3 regions of the Bradyrhizobium sp. SZCCHNRI2009 genome follow, and region 1 is predicted to be linked to each of the others. Evidence: riboswitches for the same ligand, from Rfam matches in the RefSeq annotation. Region 1 holds a riboswitch; each other region holds the start of a gene.
The links. Region 1 has a riboswitch for S-adenosylmethionine ahead of QX041_RS13385 (O-succinylhomoserine sulfhydrylase). Riboswitches for the same ligand answer to the same signal wherever they lie in the genome.
Positions count from the first base shown of each region.

Region 2: it holds a riboswitch for S-adenosylmethionine, as region 1 does, so the genes downstream of both, QX041_RS24350 (homoserine O-acetyltransferase) here and QX041_RS13385 (O-succinylhomoserine sulfhydrylase) in region 1, are expected to answer to the same signal.
Region 3: it holds a riboswitch for S-adenosylmethionine, as region 1 does, so the genes downstream of both, QX041_RS25925 (GNAT family N-acetyltransferase) here and QX041_RS13385 (O-succinylhomoserine sulfhydrylase) in region 1, are expected to answer to the same signal.

Region 1 is NZ_JAUEUH010000003.1:308,303-312,909, reverse strand. Features, by position in the region: gene QX041_RS13390 (GDSL-type esterase/lipase family protein) at 1-461, shown strand, start outside; gene QX041_RS13385 (O-succinylhomoserine sulfhydrylase) at 539-1,747, opposite strand; SAM riboswitch at 1,824-1,903, opposite strand; gene QX041_RS13380 (2'-deoxycytidine 5'-triphosphate deaminase) at 2,016-3,122, shown strand; gene QX041_RS13375 (MATE family efflux transporter) at 3,253-4,607, shown strand, end outside.
Region 2 is NZ_JAUEUH010000007.1:157,211-161,817, reverse strand. Features, by position in the region: partial or broken gene QX041_RS24360 (GIY-YIG nuclease family protein) at 245-579, opposite strand; gene metW (methionine biosynthesis protein MetW) at 639-1,304, opposite strand; gene QX041_RS24350 (homoserine O-acetyltransferase) at 1,308-2,522, opposite strand; SAM riboswitch at 2,614-2,693, opposite strand; gene QX041_RS24345 (chorismate mutase) at 2,891-3,724, shown strand; gene hisC (histidinol-phosphate transaminase) at 3,762-4,607, shown strand, end outside.
Region 3 is NZ_JAUEUH010000008.1:66,979-71,585, forward strand. Features, by position in the region: gene QX041_RS25920 (hypothetical protein) at 1-298, opposite strand, end outside; gene QX041_RS25925 (GNAT family N-acetyltransferase) at 618-1,088, opposite strand; SAM-I-IV-variant riboswitch at 1,134-1,243, opposite strand; gene QX041_RS25930 (energy transducer TonB) at 1,433-1,912, shown strand; gene hyi (hydroxypyruvate isomerase) at 2,056-2,847, opposite strand; gene gcl (glyoxylate carboligase) at 2,882-4,607, opposite strand, start outside.

The DNA.
Region 1 (4,607 bases):
TGGAGACGTCGGTGATCGACCGGCGTCCGGATCTCGTGATCTGGCAGGTCGGCACCAATGCCGTGCTGCGCGATCTCGATCCGGCCGAGACCGCCAGGCTGGTCGAGGACGGCGTCGCCAAGATCCAGGCGGCGGCCTCCGATGTCGTGCTGGTCGACCTGCAATATTCGCCGCGCGTCAACGAGCGCTCGGAGAACGCCAGCCGCATGAACAAGCTGCTCGGGCGTATTGCCGAGCTGCATCACGCCGGCATCTTCCCGCGCTTCGAGGTGATGCGCGACTGGCACGAGCGCCAGGCGATCCCGATCAACGAGTTCGTGATCTCGGACGGCCTGCACATGAGCGATTGGGGCTATGCCTGCTTCGCTCAGTTGCTCGGCGACGACATCATCCGCTCGGTCGGCCAGGTCAAGCTCGGCATCAACGCACCGGCCGAGGTGCCGACCTATCGGCCGATGTGATCGAGCGCGAGTGGGAAACAGCGAGTAGCGAATAGGGAAAGAGATCTTACTACTCGCTACTCTCTATTCGCCATTCGCTACGCCGCGCTGAGGGCGGCGTCGAGATCCTCGATCAGATCGTCGGCATGCTCGAGTCCGGCGGAGAAGCGGATGAAGCCCTCGCTGATGCCGAGCTCGGCGCGCGCCTCCGGCGTCAGCCGCTGATGCGTCGTCGTCGCCGGGTGCGTGACCAGCGTCTTGGCGTCGCCGAGATTGTTGGAGATGCGCGCGAGCTTCAGGCCGTTGAGCGTACGGAACGCAGCCGCCTTGCCGCCCTTGACCTCGAAGCCGACCAGGGTCGAGCCGGCGCGCATCTGCTTGCGGACGGTTGCCGCCTGCGGATGGTCCGCGCGGCCCGGATAGATCAGCCGCGAGATCTTCCGATGCGCGGCGAGGAAGTCGGCCACCTTCGCCGCCGTCTCGGTCTGCGCGCGCACGCGCACCGCCAGGGTCTCCAGACCCTTGAGCAGAACCCAGGCGTTGAACGGCGAGATCGACGGGCCGGTCTGGCGCATGAAATTGTGGATGTGCTCGGCGATGAACGCCTCCGACGACAGGATCACACCGCCGAGGCAGCGGCCTTGGCCGTCGATGTGCTTGGTCGCGGAATACACCACGACGTCAGCGCCGAGCGCGAGCGGGCTCTGCCAGATCGGGGTGGCGAACACGTTGTCGACGATCAGCCGCGCGCCATGGGCGTGCGCGATCTCGGCGATGGCGGGGATGTCCATCACGTCGAGCGTCGGATTGGTCGGGCTCTCCAGGAAGAACGACTTGGTGTTGGGTCTGACCGCCTTCTGCCACTGGGCGAGGTCGAGCCCATCGACCAGGGTCGACTCGATGCCGTAGCGCGGCAAGAGATCCTCGACCACGTAGCGGCACGAGCCGAACAGCGCCTTGGCCGCGACGACGTGGTCGCCGGCACGGAGGGGAGCCAGGATTGCCGTGGTGACCGCGGCCATTCCGGTTGCGGCCGAGCGGCAGGCCTCGGCGCCCTCGAGCTCGATCATGCGGCGCTCGAACATCGCCGTGGTGGGATTGGAGAAGCGCGAATAGATGAAGCCGGGATCCTCGCCCTTGAAGCGCGCCTCGCATTCCTCGGCGGTGGCGTAGACGAACCCTTGGGTGAGATAGAGCGCCTCGGCGGTCTCGCCGAATTCGGAGCGCAAGGTGCCGGAATGCACCAGCCTCGTTTCGGGACGATAGTGGGCGAACGACGCCGGCGCCTTCGCGGGGGACTTCGACATGTGACCTCCATCGTGGCCACCGCCTTGAGCGATGGGCACAAAAAAACCGGCCTGGGACAAAACCTCAAGGCCGGGATCACATTCGTCCCCGGCCTGTTTAGCGACTTATTTTACGTGGCTGCAAGCCGGCCGGCTCAAATCACCACGGGATAAGTCGTGCTCATAGTCGCAACCGGCCTTTCCGTCAAGCCAGCCATCGGATAACCGGTCAAAAGACCCTATATTGGCTCAATAAGCCGCCGTTCCGGCGCCTGCAAAGGATCAGGTCTTGCCGTTTTCGCTCAGCCCCGACGCCCACGGCATCCTCCCCGATCGCATGATCGTGGCGATGACGGAGGCTGGCCTGATCATCCCCGAATATGATTTCGTCGAGAGCCAGATCCAGCCGGCGAGCCTCGATCTGCGGCTCGGCGACATCGCCTATCGCGTGCGTGCGAGCTTCCTGCCCGGGCCGGGCGCGACGGTCGCCGAGCGCATCGACGAGCTCAAGCTGCACGAATTCGCACTTGCCGACGGCGCGGTGCTGGAGACCAACTGCGTCTACATCGTGCCGCTGTTGGAGAGCCTGGCGCTGCCCAAGGACATCGTCGCGGCCGCCAATCCGAAAAGCTCGACCGGGCGGCTCGACGTGTTCACCCGCGTGATCGCCGACGGCACGCGACGCTTCGACATGATCGGCGCGGGCTATCACGGCCCGCTCTATGCCGAGATCAGCCCGAAGACGTTCCCGGTCCTGCTGCGCGAGGGCTCGCGCCTGTCCCAGGTTCGCTTCCGCTATCGCGACGCGGTCCTGTCGGAGGACGAACTGATCGCGCTGCACCAGGCCGAGCGACTGGTGGATCGCGACGATGCCGATCTCACCGGCGGCGTCGCGCTTTCCGTCGACCTGTCCGGCAGCAATGCGAACGGATATGTGGGCTATCGCGCCAAGCGCCACACCGGCGTCGTCGACGTCGACCGCCGCGCCGGCTATCCGGTCGAGGAGTTCTGGGAGCCGATCAAGGCACGTACCGACGGCAGCCTCATTCTCGATCCCGGCGAGTTCTACATCCTGGCCTCCAAGGAGGCCGTGCAGGTGCCGCCGGACTACGCCGCGGAGATGGTGCCGTTCGATCCGCTGGTCGGCGAATTCCGCGTCCACTATGCCGGCTTCTTCGATCCCGGCTTCGGCTATGCCGGCGCCGGCGGGCAGGGCTCGCGCGCGGTGCTCGAGGTGCGCTCGCGCGAGGTGCCGTTCATCCTCGAGCACGGCCAGATCGTCGGCCGTCTCGTCTACGAGAAGATGCTGGCGCGGCCGAATGCGATGTATGGCAGCCGCATCGGCTCCAACTACCAGGCCCAGGGCCTGAAGCTCTCCAAGCATTTCCGTCTCTGAGCGCGGCTGCGTCTGCCGCGCACCCCCAATGCGCCTGCCGCACAGGGCGCGCGCCAGCGCCGTGCTAGGAAAGCGAGAGCAATCGAACGATAACACGGCCGCGGCCTGCGCGGCCGAGCGGGGAGCTGAGATGTCCGAGATCGGCCTGGCCGACAATCCGGTCGGCGAGGGGCGTGCGTTGCCGCCCCCCGAGAAGCCGGTCCGGAATAAGCTCGTCGACGGACCCATCCTGCGCACCCTGCTGTCGCTGGCCTGGCCCAACATCATCGCGAACACGGCCGGCACCTGCGTCGTCATCGCCGAGACCTCCTATATCGGCCGGCTCGGTATCGAGGCGCTGGCGGCGATGGCGCTGGTGTTTCCGCTGGTGATCCTGACCATGACGATGTCCGGCGGCGCGATGGGCGGCGGCGTGGCCTCGGCGATCGCGCGCGCGCTCGGCGCCGGCGACGCCGAGCGGGCCTCGACGCTCGCCACGCACGCGCTGCTGATCGCGCTATTGTTCGGCGCGACCTTCATGATCGGCATGCTGGCGTTCGGCCCTGCCTTGCTGGAGGTGCTCGGCGGCCGCGGCGCGGTGCTGAGCCATGCCACGGCCTATCTGCAGATCTTCTTCGGCGGCGCGATCCTGCCCTGGCTGATGAACTCGATGGCTGGCATCCTGCGCGGCACCGGCAACATGAAGCTGCCGTCGTTCATGATCCTCAGCTCGGCGCTGCTGCAGATCGTGTTGGGCGGCACGCTCAGCCTGGGCCTCGGGCTCGGCATGCGCGGCGTCGCCGCCGGCGCGCTGCTGGCGTTCTGCGTCAGCATCTCGGTGATGGGCTGGTACCTGTTCTCCGGCCGCGCGCGCGTGCGGCCGAAGCTGCGGGGCCTGAAGATCAGCGGCGCGATGTTCGCCGACATTCTCAAGGTCGGCGCCGTCGCCTGCTTCTCGCCGCTGCAATCCGTGCTGTCGATCGCGATCTTCACGCATATGCTGGCGTCGTTCGGCACCGCCGTGCTCGCCGGCTACGGCATCGGCGCGCGGCTCGAGTTCATGATGACCACGGTCGCATTCTCCGTCGGCATGGCCTCGGTGCCGATGGTCGGCATGGCGATCGGTGCGGAGAGAATCGCGCGCGCCCGCCGCATCGCCTGGACGGCGGGACTGGTGTCGTTCGCGTCGGTGGGCGCGCTGTCGACGCTGATCGCGATCGTCCCGCAATTGTGGGTCGACATCTTCACCCAGGACGAGAGCGCGCGCAGCGCGGGCCGGCACTATCTCCAGGTCGCGGCGCCGATGTATGCCTTCATCGGCCTGGCGATCTCGATGTATTTCTCCTCGCAGGGTGCCGCCAGGGTGCTCGGTCCGGTGCTGGCGCAGACGGTGCGGCTCGTCTTCATCGCTGCGGGTGGCAGCTATCTGTTGAGCCGTGCCGCGACCGAGGGCGACTTCTTCATGCTGGCGGCGTCCTCGATGGTCCTGCTCGGGGTGCTGACGCT
Region 2 (4,607 bases), on a different contig from region 1:
CTGTGGTTCCTGCCGCCTGCATTTTTTTCCGCAGGCGGGCCATGGGTGCGGCCAGCATCCGGCCTTCCCTGCGCCTCTTCGTTATCGGAGGCGGGACTAATGCAAAGCTCGGGTGTAGACGCACCGCGGGAACGTAGCACTTTGTATCAACCGCTCTCGGCTCTTTGAAAAGTAAAAGCCGCCAACCCCAAGCTCGTCATGGCCGGGCTTGTCCCGGCCATCCACGTCCGTCCTCATGCACACTCTAAGTTGCGATCGTCTCGAAGAGATCATCCCAGCCGGGATTGCTCGTGATGATCAGTCCGACCTTCCAGGCACGCGACCAATGCTTGATGTTGTGCTCGCGCTGAATTGCACTTTGAATGTCGTCGAAGGCCTCGAAGTAAACGAGCCGCTCAAGCCGTATCGCTTGGTGAAGCCATCAACCAGGCCGGAGCGATGCTCATACACGCGACGGACGAGATCGCTGGTCACGCCGACATAGAGCGGGCCATTGGGACGATTGGTCATGAAATACACGTAGCCGCCCGCCATGGCGCCATACTGCAAGACGTGGATGGCCGGGGCAAGCCCGGCCATGACGTGGAGAGAGCGAGCCATCAACTTAGACCGCGCCCCGCTGCAGCAGCGAGCGCGCCCTACCTTCCCTTCTCCGCCCGGCTCAGCAGGAACACGCCCTGCTCGCCGAACATGTTCCAGAACCACCAGGGCATCGCGACGCGCAAGGGACGGCCGTAACTATCAAGCGCGACGGCGCGCTCCATCTTGACGCCGATCTCATCGCAGAGCTGCACGAAGTCCTTGATGGTGCAGAAATGGATGTTCGGCGTGTCGTACCAGGTGAAGGGCAGATTGTCGGTTCGCGGCATGTGGCCGCCGACGAGCAGTTGCAGGCGCAGCCGCCAGAAGCCGAAATTCGGAAAGGTGACGATGGCGCGACGGCCGATGCGCAGCAGATTCTCCAGCACGACCTTGGGCTGCCGCGTCGCCTGCAAGGTCTGCGACAGGATCACGTAGTCGAACGCATCGTCGGGATAGTCGACGAGATCGGTGTCGGCGTCGCCCTGCACCACCGCGAGCCCCTTGGCGACGCAATGATTGACGCCCTCGCGCGACAGCTCGATGCCGCGGCCGTCGATGCCGCGGCTCTCCAGCAGCTGCAAGAGATCGCCGTCGCCGCAGCCGATGTCGAGCACCTTGGAGTCGCGCTCGACCATGCCGGCGACCAGCAGATGATCCGGTCGATAGGCCAGCACCTCGCCGCCGGAAAAGCCGTTCAGCGGCAACACGCCCTGCATGCTCATGGCTCAGCCTCCGTTCGCGGCGTTGAGGCCGCGCGCCTTGCCGGCGGAATCGAGAAAGGCGCTGGCGATCTCGAAGAACTCGGGGACGTCGAGCAGGAACGCGTCGTGCCCCTTGTCGGTCTCGATCTCCGCGAACGACACCCGCGCGCTGGAGGCATTGAGCGCATGCACCAGCGCCCGCGATTCCGCGGTCGGAAACAGCCAGTCGCTGGTGAAGGACACCACGCAGAAGCGGGTCTGGATGCCGCGGAACGCCGCCGCCAGCACGCCGTCATGATCGGCGGCGATGTCGAAATAGTCCATCGCCCGCGTCAGATAGAGATAGGAGTTGGCGTCGAAGCGCTCGACGAAGGACGAGCCCTGATAGCGCAGATAGCTCTCGACCTGGAAATCGGCGTCGAACGAGAAGGTCGGCAGTTCGCGGTCCTGCATGCGGCGGCCGAACTTGCGATGCAGGGCGGCATCCGACAGATAGGTGATATGCGCGGCCATCCGTGCCACCGCGAGGCCGCGATGCGGATGAGTGCCCTTGTCGCCGTAGCGGCCGTGGTCCCAGTCGGGATCGGCCATCACGGCCTGGCGGCCGAGCTCGTGGAAGGCGATGTTCTGCGCCGAATGCCGCGTCGCGCAGGCGATCGCGAGATTCGCGAACACGCGGGTGGGATAGGCCACCGTCCATTGCAGCGCCTGCATGCCGCCCATCGAGCCGCCGACCACGGCGAACAACGTGTCGATGCCGAGATGATCGATCAGCATGGCCTGAGCGCGCACCATGTCGGGGATGGTGATGATCGGGAAATCGAGCCCCCACACCTTGCCGGTGGCGGGATTCAGCGAGGCCGGGCCGGTCGAGCCCATGCAGCCGCCGATCACGTTCGAGCAGATGATGAAATAACGGCTCGGGTCGAGCGGGCGGCCAGGGCCGACCAGCGTCTCCCACCAGCCGGGCTTGCCGGTGACGGGATGGCGGTTGGCGACGTGCTGGTCGCCGGTCAGGGCGTGGCAGACCAGGACCGCGTTGGACCTGTCGGCGTTGAGTTCGCCATAGGTCTGGTAGGCGATCTGGAACGGCGACAGGTCGACGCCGCAATCGAGCCTGAGCGGCTTGTCAGCGCCGAACTGCGCGACCAGCGAGCTCGGATGATCGACCTCGTGCGAGCGCTCTTCGGGCGCAATCGTGCGCAGCGCGGAGGTGGGTTTCGGCGTCAGGCCTGTCATGTCTCTCACCCCGGCCATCCGGCAAGGGCTCCCGAACCACGTGACATATCAGGCCATGAAAAACCCGGCCTGAACTGGGGTTCGGCCGGGATCGATAACGTCCCCGGCCTGTTTAGCGAGTTTTTTAACGTGGCTGCAAGCCGGCCGGCTCAAATGACCACGGAACAGGCAGAAACTAGTCCCGCGGGCGCTCCGCGTCAAGGCAAGCTGGGGTTGACCGCCGATCGGGCGCCCCACGGCTGCAAACCAGCCAAGCCTAGGCGGCACAAGGTAAACTTGCTGTTGCGCGCGTCTCCCGCATCGGAGAGAACGACATCCGTTCCAGTCGGCCGCACGTTAACCGGTGGCCTGCGAAGAGTGACCAGCCCATGTCCAACCCGCCGCCTGCCCCGCCTTCGCTTGCCGATTTGCGCAAGGAGATCGACGCGATCGACGAGCAGGTCCATCAGCTCCTGATGAACAGGGCCGACATCATCGACCGGCTGATCAAGGTCAAGAAGACCCAGGAGGTCGGCTCGGCATTCCGGCCGGCGCGAGAGGCCGACATGATGCGGCGCCTGGTGCAGCGCCATCGCGGCATCCTGCCGCTCGACACCGTCGAGGGCATCTGGCGCGTGATCGTCTCGACGTTCACTTACGTGCAGGCGCCGTTCTCGGTTCACGCCGACGTGTCGGTCGGCGAATCCGCGATGCGCGATTCCGCCAGGTTCCATTTCGGCTTCGTGGTGCCTTATGTCGCCCATTTCAGCGCCCAGGCCGCCGTCGAAGCCGTGGCGCGCTCGAAGGGCGATCTTGCGCTGGTGTCGACGACATCGGGGCATACGCCGTGGTGGATCACGCTCGAGCCCGTGGGCGCGCCGAAGATCATCGCCCGGATGCCGTTCATCGAGCGTGCCGACCATCCGGCGGCGCTGCCGGTGTTCGCGGTGTCGCGGGTCGCCGACGACGCGCTCGTGCTGGAGGTCGAGACCTGGAGCATCCGCGTCTCCGGCTGGAATGCGCAGGTGTCGCGCGCGCTGTCGCCGCTGGCCGACGTGGTCGCGGTGCCCGATACCGCCTTCGACGGCGCCGCGCTGCTGGTGTCGATCGAGGCGCCGTCGAACCTCGACAAGATCAAGGCTGCCCTAATCGCGGCGGGCGCCTCGGTCCGCTCGACGGCCCTCGTCGGCGGCCATGCGAAACGCTATACGGTTCCGAGCTGAGACGCCTCGCGCCAGTGATGATTTTCCGGAGTTGATGATGAACCGCCCCGTGCCGAACCCCGGCATCCTCGACATCGCGCCCTACACGCCGGGCAAGAGTCCCAAGCCGGAGCCTGGCCGCAAGGTTTTCAAGCTGTCGGCCAATGAGACCCCGTTTGGTCCCTCGCCGAGGGCGATCGAGGCGTTCAAGAGCGCGGCCACGCATCTGGAAGATTATCCGGAAGGGACCTCCCGGGTGCTGCGCGAGGCGATCGGCCGCACCTACGGCCTCGATCCCGACCGCATCGTCTGCGGCGCCGGCTCCGACGAGATCCTCAATCTGCTGGCACACACCTTTCTCGGCCAAGGCGACGAGGCGATCTCCACCGCGCACGGCTTCCTGGTCTATCCGATCGCGACCATGGCCTGCGGCGCCAGGAACGTGGTTGCCGCGGAGACGGAGTATCGCACCGATGTCGACGCCATCCTTGCCGCGGTGACGCCGCGCACCAAGCTGGTCTGGCTCGCCAACCCGAACAACCCGACCGGCACCTACATCCCGTTCGACGAGGTCAAGCGGCTGCGTGCCGGCCTGCCGTCGCATGTCGTGCTGGTGCTCGACGCCGCCTATGCCGACTACGTTTCGCGCAATGACTACGAGTTCGGGCTCGAGCTGGTGGCGACGACCGAGAACACGGTCGTCACTCATACCTTTTCCAAGATCCACGGCCTCGCGGCGCTCCGTGTCGGCTGGATGTTCGGCCCGGCGCACATCGTCGATGCGATCAACCGAATCCGTGGGCCGTTCAACGTCTCCTCGCCGGCGATGCTCGCCGCGGTCGCCGCGATCGAGGACACCGCGCATCAGCAGATGTCGAAGACGCACACGGAAACGTGGCGCAAC
Region 3 (4,607 bases), on a different contig from region 1:
CTACATCGGGACCTTCGGAAAATATATCGACGAGGTCTTCCCTTCGCGCGTGCCGCCCCATCGTCATCTTGTAGGCCTTGAGGCCCTGCCCCATATCCCTCGCCATTCCTGAAGGATATACGTTCAGGCTTGCTCCGTAGCAAAGTGGGATGAGACCATCTTGAGCTAATAGATTGCGAACATCGCAGAGAGCTTGGAAGAAGTCGGTTGCAGTGCTTTCAATGATCTTATCTCGATATTCGCACCGAAGGCGACAATGCGCGCGCGCATGATCGCTTTCGTCAAACAGCATGAACATGGCCGTCTCGCCCTTGGTGCCGCCGAACAAGAGTATTCTGTTCCGTTCTTCCAAACCACACCCCCATTTCCGCAGGCACCGCTTCGAAAACTTCAATCAGCATACCAAGCCAGCGCAGCAATGTCGCCTGTTGTGAAGGGTTTCGGATGCCGGCCGCATGATTGGCGGCGCGGCATATTCGGGCGGCCGGCGTCCGAAGGCCTCCAAGGGAGGAAACCGCGCATGTTGAGCGGGGTGGCGCGGCAAGCGCTATGGGAATTTGAGCAATCTAAGAGCAGACTTGATCATCTATTCCTTGTCGGCACATCGCCCTCGACGATCATTTCGTCAGCCATCTCTCGAAGTACAAATTGATCGGGTTGGAAACGTAAGGGCCATACGCTGGGCCCGGAACGAACCCCTTCGCCCGATAGAGCCTCTGGGCATCGGGAAGAAATTCCGTGGTTTCCAACCGCAGAACCGGCAGCTTGGCGATCAGTGCCGCTTCCACGACGCGCGTCAAGAGCCTGCTGCCTATTCCAGTTGTCCGAACCTCGGTGACGACATACATGCGCTTCACCTCTCCGGTACCATCCGCGAACACCTGCAGCCCCGCACAGCCAACGGCTTGTCCGGCAATCCGCGCGATAAACATTTGCGTGTCGTCGTGCGCTAGCCGATCAATTGGAGAGCCGTGATTCCTTTCCACCCCGCAGACCTTGTTTAAGAAATCGTCCAGCGCGGTTACGAGGTCAATCAGGTCCTGGGACCTTGCATCGGCCGGCTCAATTTCGATTCTATCGACAGTCATTCTCGTCCCCTTCTTCGAAGAGAGGAGCGCATGACGCCGTGGTGGCTTGTCCCGTTTAGTTGCCGGACCGGCCACATCTTCTTCCGAAGGAAGAAAGCCACCTTGCTCGGGGAGCAGGTTGGCGCTGGGCGTCGGCCCAACTCTTGATGTTGGAGTTGACGATAGCGGGCACTATCGAGCTTGGCAAGCACGCCCCAGTTTGAGGAACAACGCGCGGCCGCTCCTGGCCCAACGCGGACCTTTTCAGCCGACGCTGGCGACGTACGAGACGGGCGCTTCGCGCAACTGCGCCATACCGGCAATTTTTGGTTGTGAATTATCTTCGCGTGTGATGAAATCTCCCTATGAACGCTAGAAGTCCTTCGCTGGCCGGTCTGTTCGTACTGCTACTGGCTTCGGCGTCTTTCTCATATGCGCAAACAGAAAGTGTCGGCGCTCAGGCAAGCGCTCGCGAAGCGTGGAAAAAGAAGATTGTAATACTGCTAGTGAGCAAGAGAACGTTTCCGCCAGGGGCGGCCGGTCAAAGTGGCACGGCCAAGGTCAAGTTTGTCATTGATCGGCAGGGGAAACTGATTTCCAGAGAACTGGTGGAAAGCGCCGGCTCCGAACTACTCGATACGGCGGCCCTAAGTATGATTGAGCGAGCGGAACCATTTCCGGAGCCGCCCGCAGAGATGAGCGACGATAGCTTCACCTTTACGGTACCCATCAACTTTGCCAACAGGAAGCAGTTGCCTTGGGCAGGCGGACAATGGCCTGCCGAGTGGGTCGACGAGCAGAAGAAGATTGACACAAAAATTCACGGCATCTGTCGTGGCTGCTAAGGCGTGAGTGAAACTCACGCGCTACAACACTGAAGCTGCGCCATCCTGTTGCGCTCGATGCAATCCATAAGCCTCGCGTGAAGGGACCGGAGCGGCGGCATCTTCCTCGGCGGCCAACCCGGGCTGAATGGCACGTAGTAAACTCAGTTCGCGGGAACGATCGCCCGGTCCGTCAGCCAGCCAAGTCCCTCCGCGGTCGTCGTCTGCGGCTTGTACTCGCAGCCGATCCAGCCGGAATAGCCGATCGTGTCGAGATGGCGGAACAAGAAGGCGTAGTTGATCTCGCCGGTGCCCGGCTCGTGGCGGCCGGGATTGTCGGCGAGTTGGATGTGGGCGATGCGGGCGAGATGCTTCTGCATCGTGCGGGCGAGATCGCCCTCCATGATCTGCATGTGGTAGATGTCGTACTGGACGAACAGATTGTCGGACTCGACCTCCGAGATCAGCTGAAGCGCTTGTGCCGTGCGGTTGAGGACAAAGCCGGGAATGTCGAGTGTGTTGATCGGCTCGATCAGCAGCTTGATCCCCTGCGCCTTCAGCGCGGTCGCGGCGAAGCGCAGGTTGCGGACCAGCACCTGGTTGAGCTCGCGCGGATCGGCATCGTCGGGCGCAATGCCGACGAGGCAGTTGAGCTGGCGGCAATCCAGCGCCTTCGCATACTCGATGGCGCGGCGAACGCCGTCGCGGAATTCATCGACACGATCCGGCAGGATGGCGATGCCGCGCTCGCCCGCGGCCCAATTGCCGGCGGGCAGATTGTGCAGCACCTGCGTCAGCCCGTGACGCGCGAGCTGCTCGCGCAGCTCGGCCTTGTCGAAATCATACGGGAACAGATATTCGACGCCGCCGAAGCCGGCCGCCTTGGCGGCCGCGAAGCGGTCGAGGAACGGCAGCTCGTTGAACAGCATCGTGAGGTTGGCGGCAAAACGCGGCATGTCATGGGTCCTCGACTGAGTGCGATGGCTGCGGTCAGGCCGGTTGCAAGGTGCGCGCCGGCTCGGCCGGCGTCTCGTCGACCGGCAGATCGAGCACCTCCTCGAACTCCACGACGTTGTCGATCTCGGTGCCCATCGCGATGTTGGTGACGCGTTCGAGCACGAACTCGACCACGACAGGCACCTGGTATTCCGCCATCCATTCGCGCGCGGTCGCGAACGCAGCCTGCGCCTGGCGCGGGTCGGTGACGCGGATCGCCTTGCAGCCGAGGCCCTGCGCGACCGCGACGTGGTCGACGCCATAGCCGCCGACCTCCGGCGCGTTGATGTTCTCGAACGAGAGCTGCACCTGATAGTCCATCGAGAAGCCGCGTTGCGCCTGACGTATGAGGCCGAGATAGGCATTGTTCACGACGACGTGGATGTAAGGCAGGTTGAACTGCGCGCCGACCGCGAGCTCCTCGATCAGGAACTGGAAGTCGTAGTCGCCGGAGAGCGCGACGATCTCGCGCCTGGGATCGGCGGCGCGGACGCCGAGCGCGGCCGGCAGGGTCCAGCCGAGCGGCCCCGCCTGCCCCGCATTGATCCAGTGGCGCGGATGGTTGACGCTGAGGAACTGGGCGCCGCCGATCTGCGACAGGCCGATGACGCTGACATAGCAGGTGTCGCGGCCGAACGCCTTGTTCATCTCATGATAGACGCGCTGCGGCTTGATCGGCACCTGGTCGAAATCGCTGCGCCGGAGCATCGTGCGCTTGCGATCCTGGCACGCCGCCGGCCACGCCTGCCGCTCGCGCAGTCTGCCCGCCTTGCGCCACTCGCGCGCGACGGTGATGAACAGCTCGAGCGCCGCCTTGGCGTCCGAGACGATGCCGAGATCGGGATTGAACACGCGGCCGATCTGGGTCGGCTCAATGTCGACATGCACGAAGCTGCGACCCTTGGTGTAGGTCTCGATCGATCCGGTGTGGCGGTTGGCCCAGCGGTTGCCGATGCCGAGCACGAAATCGGACTCCAGGAAATTGGCGTTGCCATAGCGATGGCTGGTCTGCAGGCCGACCATGCCGGCCATCAGCACATGATCGTCGGGAATGGCGCCCCAGCCCATCAGGGTCGGCACGACAGGAACGTTCACGGTTTCGGCGAACGTCACGAGGAGTTCGCTGGCATCGGCGTTGATGATGCCGCCGCCGGCGACGATCAGCGGCCGCTCCGCGGCATTGAGCATCTCCAGCGCCTTCTCGATCTGCTTGCGGCTCGCCGCGGGCTTGTAGACCGGCAGCGGCGCATAGGTCTCGTCGTCGAACTCGATCTCGGCGAGCTGCACGTCGAGCGGCAGGTCGATCAGCACCGGGCCCGGACGGCCCGAGCGCATGATGTGGAACGCCTGGCTGAACACCCGCGGGACGAGGCCGGGCTCGCGCACCGTCACCGCCCACTTGGTCACGGGCTTGGCGATCTGCTCGATGTCGACGGCCTGGAAATCCTCCTTGTGGAGCCGCGCGCGCGGCGCCTGGCCGGTAATGCAGAGGATCGGAATGGAGTCTGCGATCGCCGAATAGAGCCCGGTGATCATGTCGGTGCCGGCCGGGCCCGAGGTGCCGATGCACACGCCGATGTTGCCGGCCTTGGCGCGGGTGTAGCCCTCGGCCATGTGCGAGGCGCCCTCGACGTGGCGGGCGAGAATGTGCCGGATCGAGCCGCGCCGTTGCAGCGCGGAATACAGCGGATTGATCGCGGCGCCGGGAACGCCGAAGGCG